One region of the Enterobacter sp. PL_is514 genome, then DNA from elsewhere that is predicted to be linked to it. Evidence: predicted binding sites of a transcription regulator. Region 1 holds the regulator's gene; the other holds the start of a gene.
What was found. The regulator CRP, encoded in region 1, controls carbon source genes, mostly activating them, when cyclic AMP is high. The targets are predictions, from matches to a motif close to ATGTGANNNNNNTCACAT.

Region 2: a site for CRP is predicted at 4,851-4,868, ahead of azuC (stress response protein AzuC). Genes of this name have one in related genera too.

What each region holds. Positions count from the first base shown of each region.
Region 1 is NZ_JBVPGN010000029.1:17,624-25,141, reverse strand. Features, by position in the region: gene AC0TNG_RS08635 (YccS/YhfK family putative transporter) at 1-995, opposite strand, end outside; gene crp (cAMP-activated global transcriptional regulator CRP) at 1,053-1,685, opposite strand; gene AC0TNG_RS08625 (OsmC family protein) at 1,997-2,401, shown strand; gene AC0TNG_RS08620 (phosphoribulokinase) at 2,468-3,337, opposite strand; gene AC0TNG_RS08615 (YheU family protein) at 3,368-3,586, opposite strand; gene AC0TNG_RS08610 (hydrolase) at 3,583-4,605, opposite strand; gene mdcA (malonate decarboxylase subunit alpha) at 4,834-6,489, shown strand; gene AC0TNG_RS08600 (triphosphoribosyl-dephospho-CoA synthase) at 6,489-7,346, shown strand; gene mdcC (malonate decarboxylase acyl carrier protein) at 7,356-7,518, shown strand, end outside.
Region 2 is NZ_JBVPGN010000028.1:299,716-307,233, reverse strand. Features, by position in the region: gene araG (L-arabinose ABC transporter ATP-binding protein AraG) at 1-431, opposite strand, end outside; gene araF (arabinose ABC transporter substrate-binding protein AraF) at 503-1,492, opposite strand; gene AC0TNG_RS07700 (non-heme ferritin-like protein) at 2,280-2,783, shown strand; gene AC0TNG_RS07695 (anaerobic C4-dicarboxylate transporter) at 2,941-4,284, shown strand; gene AC0TNG_RS07690 (DUF2766 family protein) at 4,327-4,578, opposite strand; gene azuC (stress response protein AzuC) at 4,687-4,770, opposite strand; gene yecR (YecR family lipoprotein) at 5,005-5,343, shown strand; gene ftnA (non-heme ferritin) at 5,548-6,045, shown strand; gene AC0TNG_RS07670 (hypothetical protein) at 6,082-6,423, opposite strand; gene tyrP (tyrosine transporter TyrP) at 6,640-7,518, shown strand, end outside.

The DNA of each region.
Region 1 (7,518 bases):
CGCTGGGTGCGTAGCACGCGGGCGATGCGGCTGAAGTGCCAGGCGGCAAACTGGCCGACCGGGTTATCCGGATGCTGACGGGCGATTTTCTCCAGCGCGCCCAGCTGTTTTTCCATGTTAAAGCGTGTGGGGTAGCGGTGGTAAAGAATATCGTCTGCCAGCACCCGCAGACGTGCCGAGACGGTCTGCGCGTTCCAGCGGATCACCGCTTCGGCGTGGCTGCGCTCGACCAGCTTTTGCACCTCCTGCGGGTGGTGCAGGCTCACGGAGATATGCTCCTGCAGATCCAGGCCTACCTGGAAGGTGCGCAGCAGCCGTTTGTATTCGTGGTTCTTGTTGGCGGCGAGCATATGCAGCTGCTGATAGCACTGGCTTATCAGATCCACCACCTTCTGCTGGCGCGTCAGCAGGGGCGGTAAGGATTTTTCCGGATCGGTATGCTGGGTCAGCAGGGTGTATTTGGCTTCGCAGTAATCCGCAAGCTGCACATAGAGCAGGCTCAGGGATTCACGCAGCGGCTGCTCCCGCCACAGCCAGAACCAGAACCAGTTAAACAGGCCGTACCATAATGTCCCCAGGGCGTAGATCAGCAGCGGCTCCCACACCGGCATATTCCCGGCGAGGCTCAGCGTGAAAATGGCCGCAATCAGCGACGCGGGAAGCAGGCGGGCGTGCAGAGAACTGATTTCCGCCGTGACGCCGAGGGTCATCGCCAGCACGGTCAGGATCAGCGGCAGCGGAATATCACGAGCCAGTAAAAGCTGTACGGCGAGGCTACAGCCCGCAAACAGGCAGCCGCCGATAATCAGGCGTTTGAAAAAGCGCTTATGCGGCGTGTCCAGACCGGCGATGTTGCAGCAGGCAGGCACGAGGGAAAACAGCAGACCTTGCTGAAGATGTCCGAGGATCAGGCCTATGGCCACAGGAAGACACAACACCAGCGTTTGTCGCAGTGCGTAGTTAACTTCCGGGTGATAGATCAGCCTGCGCCACATGGGGAGTAGAGACAAAAACGGCGTGACACCTTGCGATGGCACGCCGTTTAAGCGGAATTAACGCGTTCCGTAAACCACGATGGTTTTACCGTGGGCAGAGATCAGGTTTTGATCTTCCAGCATTTTCAGGATACGGCCCACTGTTTCACGGGAGCAACCGACGATCTGACCAATTTCCTGACGGGTAATTTTAATTTGCATGCCGTCCGGGTGGGTCATAGCGTCTGGCTGTTTCGCCAGGTTCAGTAGGGTCTGTGCGATACGGCCTGTCACGTCCAGGAAGGCGAGGTTGCCCACTTTCTCTGAGGTGACCTGCAGACGGCGCGCCATCTGGGAAGAAAGACGCATCAGGATGTCAGGGTTAACCTGAATCAGCTGACGGAACTTCTTGTAAGAAATTTCAGCCACTTCACATGCTGTCTTTGCACGAACCCAGGCGCTACGTTCCTGGCCCTCTTCAAACAGGCCCAGTTCACCGATGAAATCGCCCTGGTTCAGATAAGAAAGGATCATCTCTTTCCCTTCTTCATCTTTGATCAGCACTGCCACCGAGCCTTTAACGATGTAATACAACGTTTCCGCTTTTTCACCCTGGTGAATCAGCGTGCTCTTTGATGGGTACTTATGAATGTGGCAATGAGACAAGAACCATTCGAGAGTCGGGTCTGTTTGCGGTTTGCCAAGCACCATGCGCTGTTATCCTCTGTTATAAGCTGTCACCAGAGTCATCAGATGCATCCGGACTCTGGGGTTGCAATCGAATTCTTACCCATACCCTGGGAAGTCGGCTACCGTAACGTTTCGCAGCCAGTAAAGTTTGATGTCCTCTGCATACATGTGTAACGTCAATGTATTACTGTAGCATCCAGAGTGTTTTAGCATAGCTTTCGCCGCGTGTCTCCTGGTGTCTCGCTTCAGCATGATGCAGGTCGCCTTCCATTGCGAGAAATGTAACGCACGCGTAATCTGTCACCAAAAATGCAACGTTGGAGTTTAAGAATATGCAAGCGCGCGTGAAATGGGTTGAAGGTTTAACGTTCCTGGGCGAGTCCGCGTCAGGACACCAGATTTTGATGGACGGTAACTCCGGCGATAAAGCGCCAAGCCCAATGGAAATGGTGCTGATGGCGGCAGGGGGATGCAGCGCCATTGACGTGGTGTCGATTCTGCAAAAAGGTCGTCATGACGTGACGGATTGTGAGGTTAAACTCACGTCAGAACGTCGCGAAGAGGCGCCACGCCTGTTCACCCATATTAATCTGCACTTTGTGGTCACCGGTAAAGAGTTGAAGGACGCAGCGGTCTCGCGTGCGGTGGATCTGTCTGCGGAGAAGTACTGCTCTGTGGCGTTAATGCTGGAGAAAGCGGTAAAAATCACGCATTCGTATGAAGTGATCGAGGCTTAATTATTGGGGCATCGTGCGTGTTGATGCCCTCACCCTAACCCTCTCCCACAGGGAGAGGGAACATGTTCACGCGATCTGCTTCCCTTCCATCAGTCGCTCCACCAGCGGCGTCATGATGAGCTCCATCGCCAGCCCCATTTTTCCGCCCGGCACGACTAACGTATTCATGTGCGAAATAAACGAGCCCTGCAGCATGGCCAGTAGCCAGGGGTAATCAATGCCTTCGAGATTGCGGAAATGGATCACCACAAAGCTCTCATCAAGGGACGGGATACTTTTGGCGGCAAACGGGTTGGAGGTGTCCACCGTCGGCACCCGCTGGAAGTTGATATGGGTGCGGGAGAACTGCGGTGTCAGGAAGTTGATGTAATCTTCCATGGAGCGCACCACCGAGTCCATCACCGCCTCTCGTGAATGGCCGCGCTCGCTCATGTCGCGCGTCAGCTTCTGGATCCACTCCAGGTTAACGATAGGGACCACGCCGACCAGCAGGTCCACGTGGCGCGCCACGTCGTGTTGAGGAGTGACCACGCCACCGTGCAATCCTTCGTAAAACAGCACGTCGGTGGGTTCCGGCAGCGGTTGCCACGGGGTGAACGTCCCCGGCACCTGATTCCAGGGAACGGCTTCATCATAGGTATGCAGATACTTGCGGGACTGCCCTTTGCCGCTCTGACCGTACTCTATAAAGGTTTGTTCCAGCAGGCCGAAGTCATTGGCTTCCGGGCCGAAATAGCTGATGTGTTTACCCAGATCGCGCGCTTTACGGATGGCCATATCCATCTCCGGACGCGTGTAGCGGTGAAAGCTGTCGCCTTCGACCTCCGCCGCACGAAGATTCAGCTGGGCGAAAATCTTGCGAAAGGCGAGGCTGGTGGTGGTGGTTCCCGCACCACTCGACCCCGTAACGGCAATAACCGGATGTCTGGCAGACATAGCAACTCCCTGACTGAAAAGGGTGGAAGATCAGCCGTGAAACGCGTTGCGGGGCATGATATTGACCGTCTCATGCAGTTCTGACCACACCAGCACCACGTCGCCGCTTTTCAGCTGGCGCTTTACATCGTTGACCTTTTGCTCAAGCGAGCGTTCCTGTTCACCATAATCGGTGCCTTCGCGTAATACAAAGCTTTCAATCAGATTATCGAGCGTTTCGGGAGCCAGATCCTGCCAGGGAATAATCATTTTGCACCGTCCAGATAAGGGGTTAGCCAGTCAGGAATACGCGTCTCAAGCCACATTTTCGGGCGGCGCAGCGTACCGCCGATAAACCCGACGTGGCCGCCGTGCTCGGTCAACTGATAGTGAACGTTGTCGGGCAGGAATTCCTGAGCGGGGATCGAGTGATGATCCATAAACGGGTCATCTTTGGCATGAATGATCAGCGTCGGCTGCGTGATCTTGCTGAGCAGCGGCATGGCGCTGCACTGACGATAATAGTCAATCGCATCGGCGAAGCCGTGGATTTTCGCGGTGATCAGGTCGTCGAACTCGCGAATACGGCGCACCTTTTTCAGCTGACGCAGGCTGACCGGCAGGGTATCCGGATAGGCTTTCAGCTTACGCGCCGCGTTGGCCTTCAGCAGGTTGAGCAGGTAGCGCTGATAGACGCGGGAAAAGCCTTTATCCATGTGGTAGCTGCACTGCTCCAGCATAAACGGTGCGGAGACAATGACGGCGGCATCCAGCGGGACGGTTTCACCCTCTTTGGCCAGCAGGCAGGCCAGCATATTGCCGCCCAGCGAGTAGCCCACCGCGGCGGTCGGCACGGTGCCAAAGTTGTCCCGCAGCCAGTGTAAAAACCACGTTCCGTCTTCGGTTTCACCCGAGTGATAAATGCGTTTCTGACGATTCGGTTCGCCGCTGCAGCCGCGAAAATGCATCACCACGCCGAGCCAGCCGCGCGCTTTTGCCGCCTCAATTAACCCGTGTGCATATGGGCTGTGCAGGCTGCCTTCCAGACCGTGAAAGACCACCAGACGCGGCTTATGGCGGGCCTGCTCCGGCGCTTCGCTCCAGGCGAGATCCAGAAAATCACCGTCTGGCAGGTCAAGCCGCTGCCAGTGTGGGGTGAACTGAACCTTGCGGCGGATCAGTCGCGGCAGCATGGTCTGCAAATGGCGATTGGCCACGCCGCGCATAGGCACGAACTCAGTGCTGTCTTCGGCCGCAATGTCGAAGTCTGATGGAATGATTTGGGTCATAAGGGCGATGCTGATTCTTGTCAGAAATTTACGGTACTTTCCGAATTGTACCCCGTTTAGCCTGGTTTTCCGAAACATGAACTGATCCCGATCACAAATCTTTACCTTGATTATTACTCTCAGGCTAATGATTCCACTCTACGCTTAATTGATGCCTTTCTCACCAGAGCGCACACTTTACTCAACGTTAAGCAAATCAAAATGATTAGCTGAATCAGGAGGTTAATAATGTTATCTGGGCAAACACCCACCCGGCAATGGAACACGCGACGCAGCGAAAAAGCGCGTCGCCTGGCGTCCGTACCGGTGCAGGGCAAGGTACTGCCAACCGGCGATCTTGTCGCCATGCTGGAAAAACTGATCGCGCCTGGCGACAAGGTCGTTCTGGAAGGTAACAACCAGAAGCAGGCGGATTTCCTTTCCCGCTCGCTGGCCGAAGTGAACCCGCAAATTGTCCACGACCTGCATATGATCATGCCGAGCGTCGGCCGCAGCGAGCATCTGGATATCTTCGAGAAAGGCATCGCCCGCAAGCTGGATTTCTCCTTCTCCGGAACGCAGAGCCTGCGAATCTCCCAGCTGCTGGAAGACGGTCAGCTCGAAATCGGCGCAATTCACACCTACATCGAACTTTACTCACGTCTCTACGTCGACCTGTCGCCCAACGTGGCGCTGATTGCCGGCTTTAAAGCCGACCGCAAAGGCAACCTCTACACCGGGGCGAGCACCGAAGATACCCCGGCGCTGGTGGAAGCCGCTGCGTTCCACGACGGCATCGTCATCGCGCAGGTGAACGAGCTGGTGGACGACGAATGCGAGCTGCCGCGCGTGGATATCCCGGGCTCCTGGATCGATTACGTCGTGGTTGCCGACAAGCCGTTCTTTATCGAACCGCTGTTCACCCGCGACCCGCGCCTCATTAAACAGGAACATATCCTGATGGCGATGATGGCCATCAAAGGCATCTACGCGGAGCACCAGGTGCAGTCCCTGAACCACGGTATCGGCTTTAACACCGCAGCGATCGAGCTGCTGCTGCCCACCTACGGCGAACAGCTCGGCCTGAAGGGCAAAATCTGTAAACACTGGACGCTGAACCCCCATCCGACGCTGATCCCCGCCATCGAAAGCGGTTGGGTGGAGAGCGTGCACTGCTTCGGCGGCGAGCTGGGGATGGAAGAGTACATCCGTGCTCGTCCGGACGTCTTCTTTACCGGTGCCGACGGCTCTATGCGTTCCAACCGTGCCTTCTGCCAGCTGGCAGGTCAGTACGCGGTGGATATGTTTATCGGCTCTACGCTGCAGGTAGACGGTTACGCCAACTCCTCAACCGTGACCCGCGGTCGTCTTTCCGGCTTCGGCGGTGCGCCAAACATGGGCCATGACCCGCACGGTCGCCGCCACGCCACGCCGGCCTGGCTGAACATGATCACCGAGCCGGACCCGATGCAGCGCGGTAAAAAGCTGGTCGTGCAGATGGTCGAAACCTTCCAGGCAGGCGTGAAGCCAACCTTCGTGGAAAAACTCGATGCCGTAGACGTGGCGAAAGCCTCCGGCATGCCGCTGGCACCGGTGATGATTTACGGAGATGACGTGACGCACGTGCTGACGGAAGAGGGGATTGCCTACCTCTACCGGGCGAAAGATCTGGAGGAGCGTCGGGCCATGGTTGCCGCCGTCGCGGGGATCACCGACATCGGCCTGGGCGTGGACGCCAAACGCGTGGCGGAACTGCGCCAGAGCGGCAAGGTTGTGTATCCGGAAGATATGGGGATTCGCCGCACTGACGCCACCCGCTCTCTGCTGGCTGCGGGCAGCGTGTCTGACCTCGTTGAGTGGTCCGGCGGTTTGTATAACCCACCTGCGAAATTCCGGAGCTGGTAATGAAACTTCTCCCCCAGATTCAGGTTGAAGGCGGTGCCGAATGGCTGGCGCGAACCGCCACGCAGTGTCTGATTGACGAAGCACGTTTAAGCCCGAAACCCGGTCTGGTGGACAGTCGGGGGAACGGCGCGCACCACGATTTATCCCTTGCGCTGATGGAGCGCTCCGCGCACAGCCTGACCTCCACGTTTCAGGCGCTGGCGCAGCAAAGCTGGCAGCGTCCGGCAGATATTGCGCTTCGGCAAACCGTCGGGCGACTCGGTCGCGAAGGCGAGCAGCAAATGATGTCCGCAACCGGGGGCGTAAACACCCATCGCGGCGCGATTTGGGCGCTGGGGTTGCTGGTCAGCGCGGTGGCGATGCTCGGCGGTGATGCCAGGGCGCAAGATGTCGCCCGCACCGCCGCGCAGCTGGCAAAGCTACCGGACGAGGCGGCGCCCAAAGTGTTCAGCAAAGGCCTGCGCGCCACGCACCGCTACCGCGTGCCGGGCGCACGCGAAGAGGCGCAGCAGGCGTTCCCGCACGTTATGCAGCGCGCATTGCCGCAGCTTCGCCTCAGCCGTCTCAACGGCAGCAGCGAAACGCATGCCAGGCTCGACGCGCTGATGGCGATCATGACGTCGCTCACCGACACCTGCGTGCTGTCGCGCGCCGGAATGGAGGGGCTGGACGCCATGCAGAGCGGTGCCCGTGCGGTACTGAACGCCGGAGGCTGTGCAACGGCGGCGGGCCAGCAGGCGCTGGCGAGCCTGGACCGTCAGATGCTGGCGCTTAACGCCTCACCGGGCGGCGCTGCCGACCTGCTTGCCGCCACGCTGTTTCTCGACCGCGTCGAAACGCCTTATTCAAAGCATTAAGAGGATGTTATGGAAAAAATTACATTGACCGTGCCCGCCAGTCGCGAAGTAAGCGGCAGGGCGCTGGCAGGGGTTGTCGGCTCCGGGGATATGGAGGTGTTGTTCGCCGCCGAACCGGGCCAGACCTTAACCATTGATATCACCACTTCAGTAGACAATAGCCGTGGCCGCT
Region 2 (7,518 bases), on a different contig from region 1:
AGATATTTCAGCGGCGTCTGGGGATCGACGTCCAGGCCCAGATGCTTAAGCTGCAGCCCCGCTTCATAATTAAGTAGCGAACGATTCACCACGCCGCCTTTGTGCGGGAGCTGTCCTAAATAGATGTTTTCCGCCACGGTCATCTCAGGAATGAGGTGCAGCTCCTGGTAGATAATCGCCACCCCGGCATTGAGCGCCGCCGTGGTATCGGCAAACGCCACCTCTTCGCCGCGTATGGCCAGCGAGCCGGTAGTCGGCGTGTAGTTGCCGCTGAGGATCTTCAACAGCGTGGATTTTCCCGCGCCGTTTTCCCCCATCAGGGCGTGAACCTGACCGGCATAGCAGTCGAAGCTGATATCGGTCAGCGCGTTAACACCGGGGAAAGTTTTCCCGATGCCGCGAAAAGAGAGATACGGATCAGAGTGTCGCATAACGTCTCCGTGATTCCTGTAGTGTGTACGTCTGGCCCCTCACGAAGGATGAGGGGCACAATCACCGCGTATTACTTCCCGCCCAGTCCTTTTTTCGCCAGCTCCTCTTTGAAGTTGTCGCGGGTAATCAGCACCACGTCGGTCACTTCGGTAAATTTCGGCGGCTCAGCCCCTTTGGTGACCCAGTTATAGAGCATCTCACTGGATTTATAGCCGTGAACGTCCGGGCTTGGCAGCAGAGAACCGTAGAAGCCGGTAGCCTGCGCTTTGGACAGCTCGCTGACGGCGTCAACGCCGTTGATGCCAATCCCGATCACGTCAGGCGCTTTAAAGCCCTGGCCTTCCGTCGCGCGTACCCCACCCAGCACGGTGTTGTCGTTCATGCCGACCACCAGCCAGTGTTTGACCTCCGGATGCTGAACCAGCATAGAGTTCGCGGCGTCGAAAGCGCCCGGGATATCGTTAGATTTGGTTGGGACTTTGTAGATCTGTTTTTCCGGGAAACCGGCCGCTTTCAGCGCGTCCATTGAACCGGAAGTACGGCGACGTGCGGTGTCCAGCTCGTCTGCGGTAATGGCCATCACCGCAGTCTCTTTGACATCCCAGCCGCGCTTTTGCATCTCTTTATAGAGTTCCTGCCCCTGGCGTTCGCCGATTTTGGTCGCCGCCATCATCACCAGAGGGACGCTGTCCATCGGCTTGCCTTTGGCGTTAACGAACTGATCGTCAACCGCGATGACCTTCATATCGTAACCGCGCGCTTTCGCCGCGATGGCCGAACCGAGTTTTGGATCCGGAGTACAGATAACGAAACCTTTCGCACCGCTGGCCGCCAGGCTGTCGATGGCGTTCAGGGTTTTCTCACCGTCAGGCACGGCGATTTTAATCACTTCAAAACCTAAATCTTTCCCGGCTTTATCGGCGAATTTCCACTCAGTCTGGAACCAGGGCTCTTCGGGCTGTTTTACCAAAAAACCGAGTTTTAAATTCTCAGCGATAGCGGATTGTGACATAACGGCAGCCAGACCGATGGCCGCCAGCGCTTTAGTAAATTTGTGCATGGTAAACTCCAGCTTTAGCATTCTTTTCTGTAGGGAATATGTGCGTGCTTCTTATTTAATCGGACTTAAAACAAGGCATTAGCGCTTACCTCGTCATAAGCGTTATTGCTGGTGATAGTTTTAGCGGGAAATTAATCATCCATAAGAGAGCCCCATCACACCGCAGAATTACAGTAATTGCGTACATAAATTCAGCGAAAAATGACATAAAAAAGGCAGGATTTGTCAGACAAATGAAAGTGGGTTAAGCAGAATTATCCATAAGATTAGCTAAGAAATCCCTGATCCCCCTCAGTGGACTAAACGTCATCTGGCGTTAAAGGGGTTCAAGATGTTTTTCATCAAAAATGCACCAGGCACCTGAACACGGTTATTCCGCAGAATTTGATTTAGCGCAATTTTATTAGCACATCATATATTCGAAACGATTAATCCGTATTTCTCTTTTTCACGGAGTATTATTCCAACTTAATATTTTCGAAAGAGTAACAGTGTATCTCTGCAATAAAAACTGTTAATTATTAGAGCATTAAACTATATTCAATTCATGGCGAGCTGATTGCATTTCTGTACTATATTAAACTTTGTAATGTATGGTAAATACAGCCCAATTAAGAGTTTTCTTAGACCAAAGACAAGGGTATGCTTATTTATATCGAACACAGGAAGTGAATTTCGGTCGACTTCGGTCACGGCAGAATGTGTATTTCTGCTCTTTTCTTCATATTTGCCTGACGCTCAGGTTAAGCAACGGACATCACGTCCCACAGTCAATAAGGATATGAGTATGGCTACCCAAACGATGATGCAAAAACTTAACGCGCAGATGAACCTTGAGTTCTACGCCTCGAATCTGCACCTTCACTTAAGTGCGTGGTGTGCCGAGAATAGCCTCACGGGATCTGCCACATTCTTTCGCTCTCAGGCGCAAAGTAACGTCACCCATATGATGCGTGTCTTTAACTTCCTGAAAGCCGCAGGGGCAAATCCTGTCGTTAAAGCCCTTGATGGGATCAATGAAAATTACTCTTGCCTGGAAGAACTGTTTCAGAAGACGCTTGAAGAGTATGAACAACGCTGCAGCACCCTCAACAAACTGGCCGATGAAGCCAAAGCGCAGCAGGACATTACGACGCTCAGATTCTTACGCGATATGGATAAAGAGCAGCAGCAGGATGGCCTGCTGCTGAAGACGCTGGCGGATGAGATCCATAATGCGCAGCAGGCAGGTTTATGTCCTGAGCAAACCGACCGTCATCTGCTCGACATCGTGGCGGTGCAGCACCACTGAGTTTTTTGGCCTGCTCCCATTCGGAGGAGCAGGCTCCCTTCACGTCTCCAACCTTCTGCTTTTGCTGAAATTTAACAAATCAGATCTGGCTCCCAATGATTAACCACACAACGTGTGATGATTTATTTAGTTACATAATCATTGACGAGGGAGCATCATGATCACCATTGAGTTTGTTGTCATTCTCCTCTGCCTGCTGACGGGTACGCGTTTCGGCGGTATGGGGCTCGGGTTAATCAGCGGTATTGGTCTTTTTATTTTATGTTTTGTCTTTGGTCTGCAACCGGGTAAGCCGCCGGTAGACGTTATGCTGACCATCCTCGCGGTGATTGGTTGTGCCGCTACGCTGCAGACTGCGGGTGGCCTCAACGTCATGATGCAGTTTGCTGAACGTCTGCTGCGCAAACACCCACAGCACATCACCCTGCTCGCCCCATTCACCACCTGGATGCTGACCTTTCTGTGCGGCACCGGGCATGTGGTCTATACCATGTTCCCCATCATTGCGGATATCGCCCTGAAAAAAGGGATCCGCCCCGAGCGCCCCATGGCCGTGGCATCGGTCGCGTCGCAGATGGCGATTACCGCCTCCCCCGTGTCCGTTGCCGTGGTGTCGCTGGTGTCTATCCTGGCGGCCCAGCATGGCATCGGCCACGCGTGGGGGATCCTGGAAATTCTCGCCGTATCTGTTCCCGCTTCACTTTTCGGCGTAGCTATTGCTGCCCTGTGGAGTTTACGCCGCGGAAAAGATTTGGCGGATGACGTGGAGTTTCAGGAAAAGCTGAAAGATCCTAAGCAGCGCGAGTTTATCTACGGTGGAACGGAGACGTTAATGAATCAGCGTTTCCCTAAACAGGCCTACTGGTCCACGTGGATTTTCTTTGCCGGTATTGCCGTGGTCGTTTTGCTGGGTGCGTTCCCTGAGCTGCGCCCCGCCTTTGAGCTGAAAGGCAAAATGACGGCGCTGTCGATGAACCTCGTTATTCAGATGATGATGTTAATCGCAGGGGCCGTGATGCTGATGGCCTGTAAGGTCAATGCGTCGGCGATTTCCAACGGCGCGGTGTTTAAGGCCGGTATGGTCGCGATCTTCTCGGTGTTCGGCGTGGCGTGGATGAGCGATACCTTTTTCCAGGCGCATCTCGACGAGTTAAAGCTGGCGCTGGAAGGCGTCGTGAAAAGCCACCCGTGGACGTATGCTATTGTGCTGTTTCTGGTGTCAAAACTGGTGAACAGCCAGGCGGCTGCGCTGACGGCCGTTGCGCCTATGGGCCTCATGCTCGGCATCGACCCGAAAATGCTGATCGCCTTTTTCCCTGCGTCATACGGCTATTTCGTCCTGCCGACCTACCCAAGTGATTTGGCCTGCATCGGCTTTGACCGTTCAGGCACCACCCGCATCGGCAAATTTATCATCAACCACAGCTTTATTCTGCCTGGGCTGATTGGGGTAAGCTGCGCGTGCGCGGCGAGCTACCTGCTGGTCCAGACGTTCTTCTGACAGTATCAAGGGGCGACACATGCCGTCGCCCATTTCACGGTTTTAGTGGGATTCACCCTGCGGCGTGAATCGCAGTTCAATCAGCGCGATGGCTTTCTGGATCGCACGAAGCGTAACCGGGTCAGCGGCAGCGGGGTGGCTGGCGAAATCGATGTTTTTCAGCTGCATAGACATCTTCTCGCGCACTTCAACCGGCGCAATCACGTCCAGAACATCAAGGATTTGTTTGATAACCAGCTGACAGGCGACAACGTCAGAGACCAGTTCCTGATCGGCGCTCAGGTTTTGTGACATGGGGTTTTCTCCTTATTTAAAGGCCGCCATAGTAGCAAAACACACCCCTGGCATCTTCCCTTCATCGCCTGCAGGTATAAAAAAAACCCGCCGAAGCAGGTTTTTTTATCAGAACATGGCGCCCGGCGGCACGTCTTTGAAGGTGCGGCAGTAATTGGCCCACATACTTTTCAGGATTTTGCGCAGTTTCACGATGATGCTCCATTAACTTGTTATACAACTTTATTATCAACGCGCCTATAATATGACCACCATCACAAAAATCAACACTTTTGTGATGCGCATCACATTTATATCAGAGCATGGCCTGAAAGCGCTCACCGCGGACCCGTTGCGAAGAGTGAGGGCAGATTGTCCGGCTATTCCAGCCATTGCAGCGGGCATCTGCGGGTACGATAACGTATTTCCATCCACTCAGAGCGAATCATGAAAAGAGTCATTGTAGCCGGCACAATCCTGCTGCTCGCGGGATGTACTATTAACCGCCAGGCTGAAGTCAGCAGCCTCGACGCGCCGAACGGCATCGTCCGCCTCGACTACGGCCAGGCTGCGCTGCAAAATGCGTATTCCGATGAGTATGTGAATAACGGCACGGCGGCAAAAGCGTGTCAGAGCATGGGGTATGCCACTGCCTCAGCCTATGGTCAGCCCATTAAAACCTGCACTCTGACCAGCGGCTCTTTGTGCCTGAACGAGAGCGTGACTATCCAGTATAAATGTATGGGTTACGCCGTTAATCCTAAGTCAACTAATCCGTGGTATTAATCGAAGCTGCCAGCGCATGCTGGCAGTTTATTTCATTACGAACAAAAACAATTCTCATTAATAAATTATAAAAATCGCCAATGCGTTTTATTCCCATTCGTATTTTAAATAAATAAAATAAAAATTTTACGTTTTGCAAATAATTAAATAACAAATTATAGTGTCGCTCATTGTGAACCAGAAATAATAATCCGGAGCGTCACCATGCTGAAAACTGAAATGATCGACAAGCTCAACGCACAAATGAACCTTGAGCTTTTTTCATCCCTGCTCTACCAGCAGATGAGCGCCTGGTGCAGCTACCACAGTTTCGAGGGCGCTGCCGCGTTCCTGCGTCGTCACGCTCAGGAAGAGATGACCCACATGCAGCGTCTGTTTGATTATCTGACAGATACGGGCAGCCTGCCGCGCATTGAAACCGTGGCATCACCGTTCGCTGAGTATAATTCTCTCGATGAACTGTTCCGCGCCACCTACGAGCACGAGCAGCTTATCACGCAGAAAATTAACGAACTGGTTCATGCCGCGATGACCAGCCAGGATTATCCAACCTTTAATTTCCTGCAGTGGTACGTCGCTGAGCAACACGAAGAAGAGAAGCTGTTTAAATCCGTGCTGGATAAATTATCTCTGGTCGGGAAATCCGGCGAAGGTCTTTACTTTATCGATAAAGAACTCTCCACTCTTGATACGCAGAATTAATTTCAGCGCGGTGCCGGTTTCCGGCACCGCGTTAATTTACATACACCCCGCACAGCTGGTGCAACGCCAGTCATGGGGATTCACGGCCTGGTAAAAATAGCGGTAGCTGGACGTCTCCAGCGGAATACCCACCTCGAAAAACAGATCCGTTAACCAGTCGACATTCTCGATGATCCACTCATCTTCCTGTAAGCCTTGTGCAAAGGTTTCATCTTCAGGATCAATAACCGAATAGATTGCCCAGGTGCCCATATCCTTTTCGCGGCGGGACTCGGGAAGGTTCAGGGGCTGATTCTGCCAGCTGATTATCCAGTGACCATGGCACAACAGGTTACCTCCCCGGCTCCATGCCGCGGAAAAGGGATTCTCCCCTGCCATAAGACCCTCACTTAATTTGATAATTTGTATTTATTGTTTACGTTACGCCGGAATGTCGCGCAGCAGTATTGCCCTTATGAGGTAGGCACAGGCCTGGGTCATTAATACGTAAATAATTTTTTACACCACTTGTAACGGTGATTTGACGAGTAACGGCTTTTCCCTTACTCTGCGCCGCAGATTTTGTCGCGGTTAAGAAGCGTTGTAGAGGAAAGCGTGAAAAACAGAACTCTGGGAAGTATTTTTATCGTCGCCGGAACGACAATTGGCGCAGGAATGCTGGCAATGCCTCTGGCAGCCGCGGGCGTGGGATTTGGCATGACCCTGCTGCTGCTGGGAACGCTCTGGGCGCTGATGTGTTACACCGCACTGTTGCTGCTTGAGGTTTACCAGCACGTACCCGCCGACACCGGTCTGGGTTCGCTTGCGGCGCGCTATCTCGGACGCTACGGCCAGTGGATAACCGGCTTTAGCATGATGTTCCTGATGTATGCCCTGACCGCCGCCTATATCAGCGGCGCCGGAGAGCTCATCGCCTCCAGCGTCAACGACTGGTTTGGCTCTGACATTACCCCTGCGACGGGCGCCATCTTCTTTGCGCTCATCGGCGGCGGCGTGGTCTGCGTGGGCACATCGCTGGTCGATCTGTTAAACCGTTTTCTGTTCAGCGCTAAAATTCTCTTCCTGATTGTCATGCTGGTGCTGCTGGCGCCGCACGTGCACAAGGTTAACCTGCTGACGCTGCCGCTGGAAAAAGGGCTGGCGCTCTCCGCGATCCCGGTCATTTTCACCTCGTTTGGCTTCCACGGCAGCGTGCCAAGCATCGTCAGCTATATGAACGGCGATATCCGAAAACTGCGCCGCGTCTTTGTTATCGGCAGCGCGATCCCGCTGATTGCCTATATTTTCTGGCAGTTGGTGACGCTGGGCAGCATTGACTCTTCAACCTTTATTGGGCTGATGGCGCAACACGCTGGCCTGAACGGTTTTCTGCTGGCACTGCGCGAGGTCGTCACCTCCCCACACGTGGAGCTGGCGGTACACCTGTTTGCCGACCTGGCGCTGGCAACTTCGTTCCTGGGCGTGGCGCTCGGC